Pseudorhodoplanes sinuspersici: one gene and its partner. The protein of the gene in region 1 interacts with the protein of each later gene in a pairwise test. Links are inferred from orthologs where the notes say so. Each region holds a gene or a part of one and is shown on either strand. Other genes may lie near its edges.

Evidence for each region. Proteins that work in one complex are often made in the same cells at the same time.
Region 2: the proteins of CAK95_RS24985 (region 1) and CAK95_RS18840 interact in binary tests that used the Escherichia coli proteins (3 or more experiments, as listed by UniProt). The link is inferred for Pseudorhodoplanes sinuspersici from one-to-one orthologs.

Annotation. Positions count from the first base shown.
Region 1 is NZ_CP021112.1:5,116,522-5,119,465, forward strand. Bases 48-2,919 are described here. They hold CAK95_RS24985 (cysteine desulfurase), read right to left. Parts: upstream 2,169-2,919; coding sequence 927-2,168; downstream 48-926. Other genes in these bases: CAK95_RS24975 (VOC family protein), read right to left, coding at 113-538; CAK95_RS24980 (SUF system Fe-S cluster assembly protein), read right to left, coding at 538-930; sufD (Fe-S cluster assembly protein SufD), read right to left, coding at 2,212-2,919. Outside these bases: more of sufD, read right to left, coding at 2,920-2,944. UniProt on the Escherichia coli protein: Cysteine desulfurases mobilize the sulfur from L-cysteine to yield L-alanine, an essential step in sulfur metabolism for biosynthesis of a variety of sulfur-containing biomolecules.
Region 2 is NZ_CP021112.1:3,884,195-3,887,174, reverse strand. The notes cover bases 73-2,980. They hold CAK95_RS18840 (SufE family protein), read left to right. Parts: upstream 73-1,267; coding sequence 1,268-1,693; downstream 1,694-2,980. Other genes in these bases: CAK95_RS18825 (helix-turn-helix domain-containing protein), read right to left, coding at 2,885-2,980; CAK95_RS18830 (DUF6456 domain-containing protein), read right to left, coding at 2,109-2,888; CAK95_RS18835 (hypothetical protein), read left to right, coding at 1,733-2,026; CAK95_RS18845 (DUF5330 domain-containing protein), read left to right, coding at 676-1,071; CAK95_RS18850 (sensor histidine kinase), read right to left, coding at 73-288. In the rest of the region: more of CAK95_RS18850, read right to left, coding at 1-72. UniProt on the Escherichia coli protein: Participates in cysteine desulfuration mediated by SufS. Cysteine desulfuration mobilizes sulfur from L-cysteine to yield L-alanine and constitutes an essential step in sulfur metabolism for biosynthesis of a variety of sulfur-containing biomolecules.

The DNA.
Region 1 (2,944 bases):
TCCTCTCACCGGATTCAAGGTCCGGCAACGGACTCGCATGCCACTAAAATAACAACGAAATTCGCCGTGTGAAGGCCGCAAAACCTGGATTTGCTCCAGCCATTCCGGCGCCTCAATAGATCGCCCACAAACCGGGTGTGGCCAATTCGAGCAAATGACCGTCCGGATCGCGGAAATAGATGCTGTGGCCGCCGCGTGGCCAGTCGGTCCGGCCCTCGATGGCAATCCCGTGCGAGTCCAGCCGCTTGGTCCAGACCGGCAGGTCGTCCGCACTGACCGCGAACGCGATATGCAGCGGCCCGTGCCCGTCATGCGGCGGAATGGTGCCGCCCGGCAGATGGACTGTTTCCAGCGTTGCGCCACGATGAAACAGCAAAAGCACATTCCTGCCGCCAACGTCATAGGCGCGGAAGCGGGAATCCTGCGTCAGCACCGGAAGTTCAAGCACCTGTTCGTAAAACCGCGCCGCCGTCTCGAGATCGTCGACATAGAGCGCCGTTTCCAGAACGCCGTTGAGCTTCGGTGCCAAACGCCTCATCACCACATGTTCAGGACGAGACGGGCCTCATCGGACATGCGGCTTGGATCCCACGGCGGATCCCAGACCACCTGCACGGTGACCGGGCCGACGCCCTGCACGCTCGCCACCGCATTCTCCACCATCATCGGCAGTTCGGCGGCGGCGGGGCAATTCGGCGTCGTCAGCGTCATATCGACATCCACGGTCCGGTCGTCCTTGATATCGACCTTGTAGATCAGGCCGAGTTCATAGATGTCCGCCGGGATTTCCGGGTCATAGACGGTCTTCAGCGCCGAGACGATATCCTCGCTCATGCGCGACAACTCCTCGGCCGGCAGCGCCGATTCCGGCTGCGGCGCAGCCTGGGTTTCGGCGGGTTGTGTTTCTGCAGTCTTTGTTTCGTCGGTCATGAGAAAAATTCCTGGGCCTTCACGAGGGCGCGCGCAAGGCTGTCGACTTCGTCCTTGGTATTATAAAGCCCGAATGATGCCCGGCATGTGGCCGTCACGCCGAGTCGGTTCAAGAGCGGCATCACGCAATGGGTTCCGGCTCGCACGGCGACGCCGGAGCGGTCAATGATGGTGGCGACATCGTGCGGATGCGCCCCCTTCATTTCGAAGGAAATCACCGCCCCCTTTTCCTTCGCCTGGCCGAAGATCTTCACCGAATTGAGTTCCCGCAGCCGGTCATGCGCATAGCGGAGCAGGCTTTCCTCGTGCGCGCGGATGCGCTCCTTGCCGATCGAATTCACGTATTCGATGGCGGCGCCGAGACCGATCGCCTGCACGATCGGCGGCGTACCGGCTTCGAACTTGTGCGGCGGATCGCCATAGGTGACGCGGTCCTCGAACACATCGCGGATCATCTCGCCGCCGCCATTGAACGGCGGCATGGCTTCGAGGTGCTGCGACTTGCCCCACAGCACGCCGATACCAGACGGCCCGTAGATCTTGTGGCCGGTGAACACGTAGAAATCACAGCCGATGTCCTGCACGTCGATCGGCAGATGCACCGCAGCCTGGCTGCCATCCACCAGCACCGGAATGCCGCGCGCATGCGCAATGCGGACCACCTCTTTCACCGGCACATAGGTGCCGAGTGCATTCGACATATGCGTGATCGCGACCATCTTGGTGCGCGGCGTCAAGAGCTTCTCGAACTCGTCGATCAGGAAATTGCCGTCCTCGTCGATCGGCGCCCATTTGATCACCGCGCCCTGCCGTTCGCGCAGGAAATGCCATGGCACGATGTTGGAATGGTGCTCCATGATCGAGAGCACGATCTCGTCGCCCTCTTTCAAGCGCTCGCGGCCGAAGGTGTAGGCAACGAGATTGATCGCCTCGGTCGCGTTGCGCGTGAATATCACTTCTTCCTTGCGCGGGGCATTCAGGAATTTCGCGACGATCTCGCGCGCGCCTTCATAGGCGTCGGTTGCGGCATTGGCGAGATAATGCAGACCGCGATGCACATTGGCATATTCATGCGTGTAGGCATGCTGGATGCGATCCAGCACCGCCTTCGGCTTTTGCGCGGAAGCCGCGTTATCGAGATAAACCAGCGGCTTGCCATAAACCTGCATCGCCAGCGCGGGGAAATCCTCGCGAATGCGGGCAACGTCATAAGGCTCGATCGTGACAGCCTTGTTCATGCACTTCACTTTCCTGTCCCTCCCGCACAGGGAGGGATAACAACTACGTCCGGGACGCGAGCCAGTCGCGTGTCTGGGTCATCAGCGCCTCGCGCAAGGCTTCATGGCTCACCGCTTCAACCGTCTCGCCGACAAAGGCCTCGATCATCAGCGCCTCGGCTTCCTTCTGCGGAATGCCGCGTGCCCTCAGATAGAATAGCAGATCCTCATCAAGCGCGCCGGCCGTGGCGCCGTGTCCGCAGACGACGTCGTCGGCGAAGATTTCCAGCTCCGGCTTGTGATCGGCTTCGGCATCTTCTGACAGCAGCAGCGCATGCGAGGCCATCTTGCCATCGGTTTTCTGCGCGTCCGGGCGCACGATGATCTTGCCCTGAAAGACCGAGCGGCTCTCATTGTCGAGCACCGACTTGAACAATTCACGCCCGGTGCAGTGACCGACCACGTGGTCGATTTCCATCGTGGTGTCGGCATGCTGGCGCCCGCGCAAGAGCGAAGCCCCTTGCAAGGCGAGTTCCGAGCCCTTGCCGTTCAGCGCGATGAAGATCTGATGGCGCGACATCGCCCCGCCGACATTCATCGAAAAGCTGCTGAGCCTTGCGTCGCGTCCGACCTGCGCGCCGAGCGTCGACAGCCCGAGCGCGGCATTGCCGGCATTGTTGTTGCGGATGTGATCGATCTTGGCGCCGTCGCCGGCATCGATCTCGACCAGCGTGTTCGACTGATAAGCTACGCCCTCCGGTCCATCATGCGTCTCGATCAAGGCGACCGATGCGCCC
Region 2 (2,980 bases), 1.2 Mb from region 1 along the record:
GGTCAGCGACAGCGACGAGAGAATATGCGCGCTTTCATATTGGCCGGTCCGCGACAGGAAATAGGCGACAAGGATCGGCACCACGAGCCAGGCGAAGATCGCGATCTCGAGCGCCGTCGGAACACCGCGCGTCGCGAGATAAACCGGAAAAGCCGCGATCGCGATCAGCGAACCCAAAAGCCGCGGCGCGATGAATGCGCGATGCCGCCGCGCCGCCAGCGCATCATGCTGGACGGACGGATGAACGAGGCCGTCGATATAGTCGCGAAACGGCTGAACCAGACTCAAAGCAACCCACTGCGTCAGCAGCCTTGGCTGACACACTCCCCATTTAGGACCGGGATCGTGTCAGACCCGGCTTAAGCGAACGCTAAGGGAACGGACTTTGCGGCGTCGCCGCGCTCCTGGCTCGGCAAAAATAATCCGTGGCCGCGCTTCATCGTGAACGAATGGTGAAATTGGGCCGGGTCCGTCACGGTAGTGGATTCCGGCCATCGCGCGGAAACACAAGGCCTTTTGGCGTCGCTTGCGCTAAGAAATGATTCAAATTCTATTCAAAATCTCCGATCATTCTCATCGAATAAGCCCAAAAACCAAAACTGGCTTTTCAGCCGCGCCTGATACCTGTCGGACAAGCGGCCAAACGAGCCGCCGGGGAGTTTCGGGGTTTGCGTCATGTTCTTTCTGCTGCGGGTGGCATTCTGGCTGAGCATCGTGCTCGTCCTTCTGCCAAGCGGAAAATATCAAGCTGAGAGTCAGGCACCGGCGATCGGCGCCGCCGATGCGGTGAGCGCGGCAAGCGCGGCCGTCTCGGACATGAGTGGCTTCTGCGAGCGTCAGCCGGAGGCCTGCCAGGTGGGAGGCCAAGCGGCCGTTGCCTTCGGTCAACGCGCCCAGGCCGGCGCGCGCTATCTGTTCGACCTGCTGCAGGACAGCCTCGCACCCGCGCAGACCGGCTCGATTGGCCGTTCCGGCCCGCTGCCGCAGTCGCAAAACACATTGACGCCGGCCGATCTCAATCCGGAATGGCGCGGTCCGATGCCGCCGAAGGACCCGCGCCGTCCCACCTGACCGTTCGGGAACCATATCCACGCTTTTGCGCGAGCATGATGCCGAAAGTGCGAAGCGGTTTTCGGACGACATCATGCTCTAACTTATTAGAATCGATCACGTTTATGATTTTGGATCGGTTCCGATCCAAAATCATCGTGATCTGGCCCGTCCGGCTGCTTATATCTTGAGGAAAATCCCAGAACCGGACGGACTGATGACGATCGAAGAGATCACTGACAATTTCGAGCTGCTTGATGAGTGGGACGACCGCTACCGGTACATCATCGAGCTGGGCCGTGCATTGCCCGAATTGCCGGACGAGGCCCGGACCGAGGCCAACAAGGTCCGCGGCTGCGCCAGCCAGGTCTGGATGAAAACCGCCGTGCAGCCTAACGGTGCGGCCGGCCCCGTTCTGGAGTTCCAGGGCGACAGCGATGCGCATATCGTGCGCGGGCTGATCGCGATCCTGTTCGCGCTGTATTCCGGGAAATCTGCGACGCAGATTTTGTCGACCGACGCACATTCCCTGTTCGAAAAGCTCGGCCTGCGCGAGCATTTGACGCCGCAGCGCTCGAACGGCTTCCGCGCCATGGTCGATCGTATTCAGTCGGACGCCCGAGCCGCGATGGCCGTCGCCTAGACCCCGCGACACGATGCACAGATCCCCGGAGAACCGGTTATGAACGCACCTCATGAGCCGGTCACGCGGCCTGCGTCAGCGAGCGCCATGGCTCGACGCCTCGTGGCGACGGTGATCGTGAGCGGGCTGATCTTCCTCCTGCTGTGGTTCATGGCTCTCAGCGTTCTCACGTCTCTGCTGATCGCAGCCGGTTTCGGCATTGTCGTGGTTGCGGCAAGCGCGGCGTCCGATCTTGTCGAAATGGTTCTGGATGCCATTGCCGCAGTTGTTTTTGGTGTGCTTGGCGCGATCGCTGCTTTCTTCGCTGCGATATTCAGTCTCTTCGGCAGTTGAAGGAAAGCCGCAGAGACTTCGGTGCGGGTCGGCTTGAGGCTTCCGCTCGCGCGGGTCGTGATCTCAATTCATGAGTCCTGCCTCAAATCTCCGACAGGAAATCGTCTGCCGCCCAGGTGCGGACAGCCGCCGCAGCCTTTCCGGTCGCATCACGCTGATAGCCGAAATGCCGGGCCAGCCGTTCGAGCGCCAATTGCAGCACGACCTTGGCGGAACGCGCTGGCCAGCGGCGCTCGCGCTCGACCTCATCCAGTTTCTTCAGAAAGCAGCAGACGTCCAGCAACAGGCCTGAGAATTCCGGCCCCGCCGCATCGAGCGCATGCCGCATGCGCTGGCGCGCCGCCACCATATGGTCGGTCATGTGCTCGCCTGCATGTCCATCGCGTCTGCGCCCGGCGATCGGCGCATGCCAGTTCGATGTGGTGCGCGGCATCATCTGCGCGGCAGTGAATTCCGCGCGCAGCCGCTCACCGGCCTGCAATTGATGCGGTTCGATCAGCGGCCGGCCGTCCGTTCCCTTCCGCCGGGCGAGCCACACAAGCGGACTTTCCGATTCATCGAATTTCGGCCCTAGGCCGCTTCTTGCCGATGCATCCGCGCTCACGATCGACAGATGCTGCGCACGGAACGCGTCGACCTGCGAAGCCCCACGATCCTGCTGCGCATGAGCTCTTCGGGTGAGGAAGGCCCTTCCCGCGTCCGTCAACGCAAGGCAACCCTGCGACGGCATTGTCGCAAGATCGTTCTTCACCAGAAGATCCGCATCAGCCTGCTGCGCTGACGCTACCGGGCGCTGACCGGGGGCAAGCTGCTCCAGGAGGCGCAACGCAGAACGCTTGAGCGAGGTGCTATGCACCGTCATCGCCCGCCGTCCTTTTGTGTTGTCGCGTTTTCTTCAGGTGAACCTGTGCCCCCTTCGCTTGAAAACGCTCTGGCCGCGCGATGAATGATCTC